Linked DNA regions of Granulimonas faecalis. The protein of the gene in region 1 interacts with the protein of each later gene in a pairwise test. Links are inferred from orthologs where the notes say so. Each region holds a gene or a part of one and is shown on either strand. Other genes may lie near its edges.

What was found.
Region 2: the proteins of brnQ (region 1) and pheS interact in binary tests that used the Escherichia coli proteins (3 or more experiments, as listed by UniProt). The link is inferred for Granulimonas faecalis from one-to-one orthologs.

The regions. Positions count from the first base shown.
Region 1 is NZ_BQKC01000001.1:934,190-942,254, forward strand. The notes cover bases 2,928-5,806. They hold brnQ (branched-chain amino acid transport system II carrier protein), read left to right. Parts: upstream 2,928-3,621; coding sequence 3,622-4,992; downstream 4,993-5,806. Other genes in these bases: OR600_RS04255 (SPFH domain-containing protein), read left to right, coding at 2,928-3,528; OR600_RS04280 (lysylphosphatidylglycerol synthase transmembrane domain-containing protein), read left to right, coding at 5,586-5,806. Outside these bases: OR600_RS04245 (CCA tRNA nucleotidyltransferase), read left to right, coding at 1-1,145; OR600_RS04250 (glutamate-cysteine ligase family protein), read left to right, coding at 1,235-2,572; more of OR600_RS04255, read left to right, coding at 2,605-2,927; more of OR600_RS04280, read left to right, coding at 5,807-7,103; peptide-methionine (S)-S-oxide reductase MsrA, read right to left, coding at 7,157-7,696; OR600_RS04290 (lysylphosphatidylglycerol synthase transmembrane domain-containing protein), read right to left, coding at 7,719-8,065. UniProt on the Escherichia coli protein: Liv-II branched chain amino acid transport system, which transports leucine, valine and isoleucine. Also acts as a low-affinity threonine transporter.
Region 2 is NZ_BQKC01000001.1:1,708,352-1,714,472, forward strand. What follows is about bases 2,968-5,812. They hold pheS (phenylalanine--tRNA ligase subunit alpha), read right to left. Parts: upstream 4,997-5,812; coding sequence 3,938-4,996; downstream 2,968-3,937. Other genes in these bases: pheT (phenylalanine--tRNA ligase subunit beta), read right to left, coding at 2,968-3,888; OR600_RS07715 (DeoR/GlpR family DNA-binding transcription regulator), read right to left, coding at 5,335-5,812. In the rest of the region: OR600_RS07695 (ATP-binding cassette domain-containing protein), read right to left, coding at 1-546; OR600_RS07700 (hypothetical protein), read left to right, coding at 1,196-1,354; more of pheT, read right to left, coding at 1,426-2,967; more of OR600_RS07715, read right to left, coding at 5,813-6,093.

The DNA of each region.
Region 1 (8,065 bases):
CCTACCGCGTGGACGGCGCCTACAGCGACGCCCGCCACCCGGACGCCGTGCGGTTCGTGGACTCCGTGGACGACGACCTCGCCCGCCGGGACCTCACCGTCAACGCCATGGCGTGGCACCCGGAGAGGGGCCTGCGCGACCCGTTCGGGGGTCGCGACGACCTCGCCCGCGGCCTCGTGCGGGCCGTGGGCGACCCGGACGCCCGCATGGCCGAGGACGCCCTCAGGGTGCTTCGGGCCGTGCGGTTCTCGGCGCGGCTCGGCTTCTCGGTGGAGCCGGCCACCCAGGCCGCCGTGGACGCCCACGCTCCGGGCCTCCGGCACGTGAGCCGCGAGCGCATCGGGTCCGAGCTCCGGGCTCTGCTCGCCACCGGCCGCGGGGGAGGGGCGCTCCGCACCCAGCGGCCCGCGCTCTTCTGTGCCGTGCCCGAGCTCGCCGCCATGGACGGGTTCCCCCAGCGCACGCCCTACCACTCCATGGACGTCCTGGGCCACGTGGCTCGCGTCATGGACTACGTCGAGGTCTACACGGGCGGCACGGCCACCGAGCACCTGCGGTGGGCCGCGCTGCTCCACGACGTGGGTAAGCCCGACCGCCTCACCTACGGCCCCGAGGACACCGCCCACTTCTTCGGCCACCCGGCCCGGAGCCGCGACATCGCGCGGGAGGTCATGGCGAGGCTCGCCGTGCCGCGCGCCGTGGCGGTGCCCGCCCTGGCCCTCGTGCGCCTGCACGACCGGCCCGTCGCGGACGACGACCGCTCGGTGACCTCCATCCTCCGCGACCTCGACCGCCTGGCCCCGGCCATGGCGCCGGGCCTCTTCTTCGAGCTCATGGCTCTCAAGCGCGCCGACGCCGCCGGCAAGGCGCCCGCGTACCGCGGCTACGCCGTGGAGGTGGACGCCCTCGAGGCCCGCGGCCGCGCCCTCCTGACCGCCGGCGTGCCCCTCAGGCCCTCCGACCTCGCGGTCTCGGGCGCGGACGTCATGGGGGCGCTCGGCCTGCCCCCGGGCCCGGCCGTGGGCCGGGCGCTCCGTGCGGCCCTCGACGCCGTGCACCGGGGCGAGGTGGGGCCTGGGCGCGACGAGCTGCTCCGTTGGATCGAGGAACATGGGGATGATTCATCCGTTTGCGGAAAACCTTAGACCCTTCACCGAATTCCGGAGAGGGGGTACACTGGCCTTGCACGTGGCGGATCGGATGCCGCCCCTTGCCCTGCGTCGAAAGGTGCTCCATGGGCGAACCCCGTTACACCGCCGCCGAGGCCGATAGGCTGGAGAGGAACCGTACCGCCCTCTGCTCCGTCGTAGGCGGGAGGTCCCGGACGAGGCGCCCCGAGGATGGTCGCACGCTCGGCCTCGAGCTCGAGCGCATCGTCATCGACCCCGTCACCGGCACCCGCGTGGCCTTCGACGACGTCCTCGGCATCTCCACGCTCCTCGAGCGCTGGCAGCGCTACTTCTCGCCAGACGAGCGTGTCCTCGTGGACGGCAGGGTCTTCGGCTACGCGGGCACGGTCGACGTGGGCTGCGGGCGCTCCGTGGGCATCTCGGTCTCCTTGGAGCCTGGCGGCCAGCTCGAGGCCTCCGTGGGCCCCTCGTCGAGCGTGGTGGACCTCCTCGGCGCCCTCGAGGCCTTCGACGAGCAGTTCCTCGCCATCTGCGACGAGCTCGGCGTGGAGTGGCAGCTCGTGGCCCTGGGCTGCGACCCCGTGACGGCCGACCCCCGGGAGGTGCCGCTCATCCCCAAGGAGCGCTACCGCCTCATGGACGCCTACCTCTCCCGCACGGGCCGCTACGCCCGCGACATGATGCGGCTCTCGGCCTCCACCCAGGTCTCCATCGACTGCGGCGAGGAGGACTCCATGGTGGGGCAGTTCCGCCTGGCCGTGGCCCTGGGCCCCATCCTCTCGTTCCTCTGCGACAACGTGAGCTCCTGGCGCGGCCTCGCCCCCTGCGACACGCCGTCCATGGTGCGTTCGCGCATCTGGGACTCCGTGGACGGCGACCGCTGCGGCGTCGTGCCCGGCACGTTCGACGGGGACTTCTCGCCGGAGTCCTACGTGGACTGGCTCATGGGCGTGAGGCCCATCCTGTTCACGGACGACCACGGCCTCACAATCTCCACCTGCTCCGCCACCGAGGCCGACATCATGGCCATGCGCGACCTCTCCGGGGGCGAGGTCGCGCACATGTTGTCCATGGTGTTCCCCACGGTGCGCCTCAAGGGCATCGTCGAGATGCGCGACGCCGACTCCATGCCGCCCCGACTCGCCGCCGCCCTCGCCGCCTTCGTCAAGGGCGTCTTCTACGACGCCGACGCCTTCGGGCGGGCGAGCGCCCTGCTCGTGGACGGCCGCACCGAGGAGGACGTCCGCATGGCCTACTGGCAGCTTCGTACCCTCGGCTGGGAGGCGGAGGTCTACGGCACCCCCATGACCACGCTCGTGCAGCGCCTCATCCAGCTCGCCGAGAACGGCCTCACCGACCACGACGAGCGGCGCATCTTCCACGGCCTTTCGAGCCTGTGGCAGTCGCGGCTCGTCCCCAGGGACCTCTACCTCAAAGGATAGGCCCCGCGCGGGCCCGAAAGATTGGATTGGCCATGCTGTTGTTCGACCGCATCCTGCCCATCGTGCTCCTCGTCGCCGCCGTGGGGGCGCTCTTCGCCTCGGTGGTCGTGGTGAGGCAGCAGCACGTGGCCGTCGTGGAGCGCTTCGGCCGCTTCAACCGCGTGCTGCGGCCGGGTCTCAACCTCCTCGTCCCGGTGGTGGAGACGGCTCACGACGTCTCGCTCATGACCCAGGACCTCCACCTGGACTACGACGCCAAGACCAAGGACAACGTCACCATCGGCCTCGAGGTGGCCATCCAGTACCGGGTGGACCAGGAGCCCTGCGCCGACGTCCGGGAGTCCGGCATCTACAAGTCGGTCTACACCCTCGCCGACCCCGTGGGACAGATAAAGGACTACTTCGCGGACGCCCTGCGCTCCCAGATTCCCACCCGCGACCTCGAGACCGTCTTCTCCGAGAAGGACGCCATCGCGAGTGCCATCGGCGAGGACGTCAAGGAGAAGATGGTGGGCTACGGCTACGCCATCGTGACCACGCTCATCACCTCCATCAAGCTCCCGGCCGACGTCCAGGCGTCCATGAACCGCATCATCACCACGGCCAACGACCGCGTGAGCGCCACCAACGAGGCCGAGGCCGCCAAGGCACGCTCCGTCATCGCCGCCCAGGCCGACGCCGAGTCCATGAAGATCCAGGGCGAGGGCATCGCCCAGCAGCGCATCGCCATCGCCGAGGGCCTGGCGCGCTCGCTCTCCACCATCCAGGAGTCGGGCCTCTCCAGCAACGAGGCCAACATGCTGCTCATGTTCACCCAGCGCCTGGGCATGCTCGAGAAGTTCGCCGAGAAGGGCTCCTCGACGCTCCTCATCCCCGAGGACCTGGGTTCCACGGACGTCATGGCCCAGGTCATGGCGGCCATCGAGGCCGAGCGCCGGGACGGTGGAAAGGCCTAGGGGCCCCACGGGGTGTCCCTTAAGGGAAACGGCGGCCGGTGCCGGGGGTACACACCCGGCACCGGCCGTTTTGCATATCCGCGAGGAGAGCCCATGGGACAGCGTCCAGAGTCTAGCCCGAGCCCCGTCCGACCGCTCGACGGGAGGGCGCGGCTCGTCGTGGCCCTCATGCTGTTCTCCATGTTCTTTGGCGCGGGCAACCTCATCCTCCCGCCGCTGCTGGGCCTCCAGGCCGGCACGGCCGCCGTGCCGGCCACCGTGGGGTTTCTGGTGTCGGGCATCGGGCTGCCGGTCCTCGCCGTGGTGGCCGTGGCCCTGGCGGGCGACGCCCGGGCGCTCGCCGGCAGGGTCTCGGCGCGCTTCTCGGCCGTGTTCGTGGCCCTGGTCTACCTCTCCATCGGCCCGCTGCTGGCCATCCCGCGCACGAGCTCCACGGCCTTCGAGATGCTCTCGCCGCTCCTGCCCGACGGTTCCAAGGCCGTGCCCCAGCTCGTCTTCTCGGTGGCGTTCTTCTCCGTGGCCTTCGCCATGGCGCTCCGCCCGGGGCGCCTCTCGCGGTTCCTCGGCAGGGTGACGGGCCCGGCCCTCGTGGCCCTCATCGCCGTCCTCGCCGTGGCGAGTCTCGTGGACCCGCTCGGCGTGCCGGGGCCCGTGCAGGCGACGTACGCGGCGTCTCCCGCCGTGGACGGCTTCGTGACCGGCTACCAGACCATGGACCTCCTGGCGGCCATGACCTTCGGCCTCGTGGTCGCCGAGAACCTGAGGTCCCTCGGCGTGGCCGACAGGGGCGCCCAGGCCCGCGAGGTCTCCCTGGCGGGCCTCGGCGCCGGCGCCCTCATGGCGGTCATCTACTGCGCGTTCTCGTTTCTCGGGGCCACTATGGGCACCGTGGCGCCCGGCGCGTCCAACGGCGCCGAGGTGCTCACGGCCGCGGCCTACGGGCACTTCGGCACGGCCGGCGTGGCCCTCGTGGCCGCCATCTTCCTGCTCGCGTGCCTCAACGTCTGCGTGGGCCTCGTGAGCTGCTGCGGCACGTACTTCTTCGAGACCTGCGGCGCCGGCTCCCCGGAGCCCGGCGCCCACCGTCTGGGGCGCGTGACCTACGTGGCGTGGGCGGCCGCGTTCGCCGCGTTCTCCTGCGTGGTGTCCAACGTGGGGCTCACCCAGATCCTCGCGCTCTCCGTGCCCCTGCTCGAGGCGCTCTACCCGCCGGCCATCGTGCTCGTGCTCATGGCCTTCGGCGCCGGGGCGTTCGACCGGCGGCCGTGGTGCTGGCCGGCGGCCGTGGGGTGCGCCGCGGTGCTGGGCGTGGCCCAGGCCGCATGTGGGGTCCTGGCCCCCGGCGCGCCCACCGTGCTCGACTGGCTGCCCCTGGCCGGCGTGGGCCTGGGGTGGGCGGTCCCCACGGCCGTGGTCCTCGGCGCCACGTGGCTGCTGTCGCCGAGGCTGCCGGCGCGCGGGTAGGGGAGCGGGCTGCGACGGACCCCCGTCTGACCTCCCCAAGCCGCGGAAACGGGCCGGTGGCAAATTCGTCGCGATTGTGGGTTGCACGGCCCAGGGCATTGCGTTAATGTAACTACTCGCGCCGAGCAATCGGCGCACAGGGATATTGGGATGTCGTCTAACGGCAGGACAGCGGATTCTGGTTCCGTCAATGGGAGTTCGATTCTCTCCATCCCAGCCATCCCCTACGGCCCGTTCGTCTAGCGGTTCAGGACGCCGCCCTCTCAAGGCGGAGATCACCAGTTCGAATCTGGTACGGGCTACCACGCACTACGGGTCGCTCCGGCGGCCCTCACATACGGCCCGTTCGTCTAGCGGTTCAGGACGCCGCCCTCTCAAGGCGGAGATCACCAGTTCGAATCTGGTACGGGCTACCAAACGTGACCGCGGGTCCCTCTGGGGCCCGCGTTTTTGTCTCGCGGCAGTTCGTCCATGCCTGCCGCCCTGCTGGCCCCGCTTTTCCCGTGGAGCGCACGGCACAGCGTCAGGGCGCGCGGCGGTTCAGGTATAACCATCAGAATGAGCTTGAGGAATGCCGTCGGAGAGGGGGGGGTATGGACGAGGGACGTCGCGACGGGGTCGACACCGCGTCTTCCGCCGACGCCCCCCAGGACCGCCCCGTCGACCCCGTCGTGGACGTGGACGGCCTGGAGCTCCCCGCCGACGGCCCCGCGCCCCAGGCCCTCGAGGCCGCGGAGCAGCCGCTGGAGGACGCCCTGGGCTTCTTCGACGTCGACGGGGCTGATGCGGGGAACGCCGAGCCCGCCGAACACGCCTCTCAGGCTCCCGGTGCCCGCCCCGCCGACGAGACCGCCCGCCGCGCCAAGCCCAAGGGCCTCCGCATCGGCGTGGCCGGCGCCGCCCACCGCGCCCCCAAGAAGGCCAAGGCCGGTTCCAAGGCCGCCGCCAAGCCCGCCCCCAGGCCCAAGGGGTCCCACGCGGGCCCGCGCACCCGCGTGGGCGAGGAGGAGAGCCGCGACAAGGCGAAGGCCCGCAAGGGCGCCCTGTTCATGGCGGCGGTGCTCGCCGCCAATATGCTCTGGATCGTGGTCTCGGGGCAGTTCGACGAGTTCGTCCGCGCGCTTCACAACGCCGAGGCCGGCTGGTTCGTGGCCGGGCTCCTCGTCATGGGGCTCAACTTCGCCTTCGGGTCCCTGGCCTTCGTGCTGGCGGCCTACATCGACCCCGACAGCCCCCTGGGCCTGCGCGACTGCATGTCCGTGGAGGCCAACGGCGTGCTCTTCGGCAATCTCACGCCCATGAGCACGGGCACCATGCCGGCCCAGATCTTCCGCCTCACACAGGCCGGCCTCGACGTGGGCGAGGCCTCCGCCACGCAGCTCACGCGCTTCGTCATCTACCAGGCCGGCGAGGTCGTCGTGGCCGCTGTCCTGCTGCTCCTGCGGTTCGACTTCTTCCTCGAGACCTACGGCGACATCGTCTTCGTCAACATCGTCGTCTTCATCATCCAGACGGCCCAGGCCCTCGGCCTGCTCTGCGTGTGCCTCTTCCCGCGCTTCGTCAACCGCGTGGGTCACTGGGGGCTGGGCTTCGCCAGCCGCCACGGCTGGCTCTCCCGCGAGCGCGTCGAGCGCCACGAGGACGTCCTCCAGACCCAGGTGATGTCGTTCGGGGGCACCTTCCGCGACTCGTTCCGCCACAAGGAGTCCCTCGCCCTCACGCTCCTGGTGACGCTGGGGCAGATGCTCGCATTCTACGCCGTGCCGTGGTTCGTGCTCCGCGCCTTCGGCGGCGACGCCGACTTCGTCACGTGCCTCGCCGCGGCCTCCATGGTGCAGATGATCGGCAACTCCGTGCCCCTGCCCGGCGGCACCGGCGGCAACGAGGCCGGCTTCGCGCTCTTCTTCGGACCCATCTTCGGCAGCGCGGCCGCCGCCGGGTTCATCGTCTGGCGCCTCATCACGTTCTTCATCCCCACGGCCGTGTCGCTGCCGCTCACCACGCTGCGCTCGTCGCACCGCCGCTCCATCTACCAGCGCTGGCAGCGGTTCCGCACCCGCAAGGGGCGCGTGGCGAACGTCTCGGTGTCCAGGCGCGGCCGGAGGCGCTGAGGCCGGACGAGCCCGCCCGCCTTGCCTGCCCACCTGCCCGCGGGCGCGGCCGCCTACGGCAGCCGGTACCCCTCCGCCGGGTCCACCGTGCCGTCCTGGAGCGCCCGGATGAGGCCCGGCGCCATGTGGCAGTAGCCGCCGGGGTTGCGGTACAGGTAGCGCTGGTGGTACCCCTCGGCGGGATAGAAGCTTTCCACGGGGCCCAGCTCCACGGCGAACCCTGGATGCCTTCTCGCCACGGCGCCGGCCACGGCGAGTACCTCTCGCTCCGTGGCGCCGTCGCCCGGCTCCCAGAAGACGCCGGCCTGGTACTGCTCGCCCACGTCGTTGCCCTGGCGGTTCCTGGCCGTGGGGTCGATGACGGAGAAGAACGAGAAGAGCAGGGACCGTGCGACGTCTCCGCCCCCGCGGAAGGTGCAGCTCACGCACTCCCTGAAACCGGTGCCGCCGGCGCACACGCGCTCGTAGACGGCGTCCTCGGGCCTGTCGCCGTTGGCGTAGCCCACCACGGTGGACGTCACGCCGGCCATGCCCTCCATCAGGTGCTCGATGCCCCAGAAGCAGCCTCCGCAGAGGTACAGGGTCCTGTCCATGGGGTCCTTTCCGGTCGCGGCCTCAGGATCCGAGTCGCTCCACCAGCCCGCGCATCCGCTGGCGCACGGTGGGGGAGGACGGCTTGGTGGAGACCATGGTAGCCGCGCCGCAGAGCGCGGTGTAGCCGTAGAACGTCACGAGGCGCCATACGAGGTAGCCGGCCGTGGCGGCGGAGCCGAACACCGGCCCCAGGAACAGCGCGAAGGAGGCCTCGACGCCGCCGGTGCCGCCCGGCAGCGGGATGGAGCTCGCCACGAACTGCACGAGGGAGCCCGCGGCGCAGGTGACGAGGGGGTCCTGGTGGATGCCGAAGGCCCCCAGCACGAACCACGGCGACACCCACAGGCACGCCTGCTGCGCCATGGAGA
Region 2 (6,121 bases), 770 kb from region 1 along the record:
TACCACCACCGCAGACCCGACATCTGCCATTTCAGCCGCGGCTTGAGCCACCACCACCCGGGTCTCGGGGTCGACGGCGGCGGTGGGCTCGTCGAGGAGCAGCACCTCGGGCGACTCTGACAGCGCAAGCACTAAGGCGGCCCGCACAAACAGGCCGGAGGAAAGCTCGCGACAGGGCGTGTCCATGTAGCTTGCAATCCCCATTCGCCGCGCCCATCGCTCTCCCTGAGCCACAACGTCTGAGTTGCCTAGGTATTTTTCTCTGAACCGCAGGTTCTCGCGGGATGATAGACGCTCTTCCACGCCCCATGGCCCCGTCACCAGCGCCATGCCGTCCATCCTGGTCATATGCACGGCGATGGCGCCCTGAGACGGCTTGAGCACCCCATAGATCAATTTGAGCAGCGTGGTCTTTCCCGCGCCGTTGTGGCCCAAAAGGCAGCAGACGCCCCCGTCGATGTTCAGACAGAACCCATCAAACACCTGTTTTTTGCGCAGCAGCGTCCTATAGGAGAACGAGACGTCGGACACGTCGATAGATGGCACGGTCTCACCCCTCAGCGTCTAGACTCTTGAAGCAGGTGCCCCACCAGAGGCAACGACCGCTTTTCTCTCCATGGGCAGTTGCCCATCCCACGGCCCTGCAACCTTTGCACTCGTCCACACGGTCGCAGCCTCCGCACCGCTCCGGAGATGGGTCAGCGATGGCCCTCATCTTGCGTGCCCCGTTCTGCCTGACCGTTTCAATGGTTTGACGCGACAAATTGCCAATTGTTTCCGGCAAAAGCGGGCATGGTCGCACAGAGAAGTCAGGCTCCACGTACCAGAGGCGCTCCCCTGTCCCACATCCGTAGGCCAACGCCTCGGCATTGGGCACCGCCTCTTCGTCGGCCAATACAACCGAGAAGTCCTCAGTTTCAAACTTTTCCTGCAGGCTTCGTAGAAGCCTACGCACAGATGACGGGCGCCACGGATGCTCGCCCTCCAGCCCCACCGCTCTTCCTTCTGACAGCACGGAAGCCAACCGAAACGAAGAGACACCCCATGAGCGAGCCAGTGCACAGGTTGCCTCGGCCTCGCCGCTCGACTGGTCAATCAGCGCCATGGCACAGGCCACGCGCGCGCCCCTGCGCACAGCTTCTCTCACAAAGTGCTCAACACTCGCAAAAGCCCACGGAACCCCCCGGATAGCATTATGGCGCTTCTCAAGACCATCAAGGCTCACCTGCACACCAAGGCCCTGGATGGCGAGCATGTCGAGCACCCTGTAAGTACTATCCGTGTTCACGGCGCCCGAGGTGGTGACCTCTACCTGCACTCCGCCATGGCAAAAACTGCGCCTGAAAGCGGCTGAGGGTGCCCTCAGCCGCTTTCAGGCGCAGAAAAACCCGGAAGCGTTTGCCTATAAGCGTTTGCCACGCCGCTCTAGCTGCGCACCTCGGCGCCCAGGGACTTGGAGATCTTGTTCACGAGCTTCTCCATGGCCTTCTCCACGTCGGCGGCCGTCAGCGTGCGGTCGGGGGCGCGGAACGTGAGTGCGAACGCCATGGACTTCTTGCCCGGCCCCACACGTACGGGGTCGCGGTACACGTCGAACAGGCGGATATCGGCTAGGAGCCTGCCGCCGGCGCTCTGGATGCGCTGGACACAGGTCTCGTAGTCCATGTCCTCGTCCACCACGATGGCCAGGTCCTGCTCCACGCCGGGCAGCGTGGGGATGTCGCGGTAGGGCAGCTGGTCCTGGGCGTGGTCGAGGAGAGCGTCCTGGTCGAGCTCGAAGGCCACGACGTCGCGCTCGATGCCGAACCGCGCCAGCGAGCTCGGGTGCACGTTGCCCAGCCAGCCGATGCGCTGCCTGCCGCAGAGTACCTCGGCGGCGCGGCCGGGCTGCAGCCAGGGGTAGCGCTCGGGTTTGGCGGCCTTGAAGCGCAGGCGCTCCACCTTCAGCTGGCGGCAGAGCTCCTCCACGAGGCCCTTGGCGTCGAAGAAGTCCAGCGGCAGGGGCTTGCTGTCCCAGGTGTCGGGGCCCCAGGCGCCGCAGAGCACGGCGGAGACATAGCGGGGCTCGGCGGGCTGGGCGGCGTCGGGGCTGCCAAAGAAGACGCGGCCCTGCTCGTAGAGCATCACGTCGTCCACGCCGTGGTCCAGGTTGTAGGCCACGGAGCGCAGCAGCCCCGGCACGATGCTGCGGCGCATCTCGCCCTGGTCGGCCGTCAGCGGGTTGAGGATGCGCACGGCCTGGCCGCGGCCGTCCTCGACCATACCAAGGCGCTCGAGGTCGCCCGACTCGGCGAAGTTGTAGGTGAGGGTCTCGCAGAGGCCGCCGGCCCTGAGCGCCTCGCCCACGGCCTTGTCCAGGCGCTGGCGACGGGTGAGGCCGCCCGAGTGGTTGACGGCGCCGGGGATGGTGGGCTCGACCTCGCCCATGCCCCAGAGGCGGAGCACCTCCTCCACGAAATCGATCTCGCGCTCGAGGTCCGGGCGGGAGGTGGGGGGCACGACGTCCAGGTAGGCGCCCAGGCGCGACGGCACCACCACGCAGCCCAGGCGGGCGAGGCTCTCCACCATGAAGTCGGTGGGGATGTCCGCGCCGCAGAGCTCGCGCACGCGGGCCGGACGCAGGGCGACGGTGTCGGCCTTCACGGGGTCCGGGTACACGTCCACGGCGCCGCGGGCCACCTCGGCGCCGCAGCAGGCCTCGAAGAGCGCGCACGCGATGGCGGCGGCCTCGTCGCAGCCGGCGGCGTCGACCTTGCGCTCGTAGCGGATGGAGGCCTCGCTCATGAGGCCGAGGTCGCGGCTCGTGCGGCTGGTGTGGCCGGGCGAGAAGCACGCGCTCTCGAGGAGGACGTCGCAGGTGGACTCCTCCACCTCGGAGTTCTCCCCTCCCATGACGCCGGCGAGCGCGATGGCCTCCCCGTTGCCGTCGGAGATCACGGTCATGTCGGGCGTGAGCTCGCGGTCCTGGCCGTCGAGGGTCACGATGTGCTCGCCGTCGCGGGCCGGGCGCACCACCACGGCGTGCCTGCCGTCCACCACGGGGACCTTGGCCAGGTCGAAGGCGTGGAGCGGCTGGCCGGTGAGGTACATGACGTAGTTGGTGACGTCCACCACGTTGTTGATGGGGCGGCTGCCGGCGGCCGTCACGCGACGGGCCAGCCACTCGGGCGACGGGCCCACCTTGACGCCGCGAAGCACACGGGCGCAGTAGCGGCTGCAGCGACCCGGGTCCTCGATGGCCACCGACACGGAGTCCTTGGTGGCGGGGCCGGCCTCGTGGCGAACGGCGGGCAGCTCGATGTGGGTGTCCTCGCCCAGGGTGGCGCCCACCTCCACGGCGAAGCCCGTCATGGACAGGCAGTCGGGGCGGTTGGGCGTGATCTCGCAGTCGAGTACCACGTCGGAGACGCCCAGGTACTCGCCGGCGGGCACGCCCACGGGGGCGTCGTCGGGCAGCACCATGATGCCCTCGTGGTCGCCGGAGAGGCCGAGCTCGCGGGCCGAGCAGTTCATGCCCCACGACTCCACGCCGCGGAGCTTGCTCTTCTTGATCTTGACGTCGCCGGGCAGGACGGCGCCCACCATGGCCACCACCACATGCTCGCCGGCCGCCACGTTGGGCGCGCCGCACACGATCTGCAACGGCGCGGGGTCGCCGTTCCCGTCGACGTTGCGCATGCCCACGTCCACCATGGTCACGTGCATGTGGTCGGAGTCGGGGTGCGGCTCGCAGGACAGGATGCGGCCGGTGACCACGTGGTCGAGGTCCGCGCCCACCGGCTCCACCGCCTCGACCTCGGTGCCGGTGCGGACAAGCTCGGCGACCAGGTCCGACACATCGTCGGGCAGGTCGACCATGGTCTTCAGCCACTCGTAGGAAACTCGCATGGATACTGCCTTTCTCGCAGCTCGCTCATTGCATAAGGGGTCCAGGGGCTCAGAACTGCCGGAGGAAGCGCATGTCGCCGGTCATGAGCATGCGCAGGTCGGGGAGGTCGTAGCGCAGGGCCGCGATGCGCTCGGCGCCCATGCCGAAGGCGAAGCCGCTGTAGCGCTCCGGGTCGATGCCCGCGTAGCCGAAGACGTTGGGGTCGACCATGCCGCAACCCAGGATCTCGATCCAGCCTGTGTGGTTGCAGAACCGGCAGCCCTTGCCGCCGCAGACGCCGCAGGAGACGTCGAGCTCGCAGCTGGGCTCGGTGAACGGGAAGAAGTGCGGGCGGTAGCGGGTGGCGCGGTCGGGGCCGAAGAGCTCGCGGGTCATGTGGTCGAGCGTGCCCTTGAGGTCGCCGAAGGTGATGCCCTCGTCCACCACCAGGCCCTCGATCTGGGTGAACTGCGGCAGGTGGTTGGCGTCGGCCGTGTCCGGGCGGAACACGCGGCCCGGGCTGATCATGTAGATGGGCGGCTCCTCGGCCTCCATGGTGCGCATCTGCACCGGGGAGGTCTGGGTGCGGAGCAGCACGTCGGACACCGGCGAACCCGCGGACGGGTTCGTGGGGTCCTCCACGTAGAAGGTGTCGCGCGGCGAGCGGCTGGGATGGTCGGCCGGGGCGTTGAGCGACGTGAAGTTGTAGTACTCGATCTCCACGTAGGGTCCCGAGGCCACGGTGTAGCCGAGGGCGATGAAGATGTCCTCGACCTCGTCGACGATCTGGCTGATGAGGTGCTCGGTGCCCACGTGGGGACGGCGCCCCGGCAGGGTCACGTCCACGGCGTCGGCCTCGATGCGGGCGGCGAGCTCGTCGGCCGCCAGCTGCTCGCGGCGCTCGGCGAGGGCGCCCTCGACCTCCTGGCGCACCTCGTTGGCTCGCTTGCCCACGAGGGGCCGCTCCTCGGGGGGCACGGTGCCCATGGAGCGGAGCACCGCCGTGAGGCTGCCCTTCTTGCCCGTCACGGCGACGCGCACGGCGTCCAGCGCCTCGAGGTCGACCGCCTGGGCGACCTTCTCCCGGGCCTCGGCCGCAATGCGGTCGAGCTCGTCGATCATCGACATGTCTCTCCCTCCCGGCCGGTCCCCCGGCCCAAACAAAAACCGCCCCTGGCTGACTGGGCCAAGGACGGACGGAATCCGCGGTACCACCTTGATTGACGCTTGAGTTTTCTCTCCCGAGCGACCACTCGTTTGGGCCCGTGCCGTGGGCCTGACGGCTCCCCTACCGGGCGCGTCGGCGCCGTTCAGGTCGCGGCTGGTGGAGTGAACGTGGGGCCTCGTCGCGCGTGGGAACCTCTCAACCTGGGGCTCCTTCTCTGTCCGCACGACACGCGGGGCCGCACCCTCTCCGTCATCGCCTTCGCAGCAGGATAGCACAGGAGGGAGGTGGCCGGCGCCTGTCAGTCGGAGCGGGGCACCCGCACGAGCTCCACGCCGGCGGCCTCGATGGCGGCCGCCACGGCGTCGTCCACGCCGTCGTCGGTGACCACGCAGTCCACCTTGTCGCCCAGGTGCATGGGCACCACGCCGCGGCGGGAGAACTTGTCGGACTCCGTGAGCACCACGACGCGCTCGGCCTGGGCCGCCATGTCCACGACGGCCTGAGCGCGCATCTGGTCGCTGTTGGTGAAGCCCTGGCCGGGCACGTAGCCGTCCACGCCTATGAACAGGCGCTCCACGCAGTAGTTCTGGGCGCACTGGGCCACCATGGGCCCCACGTTCACCTGGGAGTCGTTCTGGTAGGCGCCGCCGAGCAGCACGGTCTTGGCCGCGGGCTCCCGACGCACGTAGCTGGCGATGAAGGCGGAGTTGGTGACGACGGAGACACCGCGGGCCGCCTGGGCGAGCCCCAGGGCGAGCAGGGCGCAGCACGAGCCCGACTCCACCATGACCGTCTCACCGTCCACCACGAGATCGGCCGCGGCCCGGGCGATGGCGCCCTTGGTCTGGTAGTGGTAGGCCAGGCGGCCGTTGATGTCGTTGGGGCTGCCGAGCAGGGCGTAGCCGTGCTCTCGCTTGATGACGTCGCGGGCCTCGAGCTCGTCGAGGTCCTTGCGCATGGTGACCGACGACACGCCGAGCTCCCGGGCGAGCTCGGCCACCTCCACGCGCTTGCGCTCCGTGAGCACCTCGAGGATGCGGGCGTCGCGCTTTCCCATGGGCTCCTCCTTGGGTTGTGAACGTCGG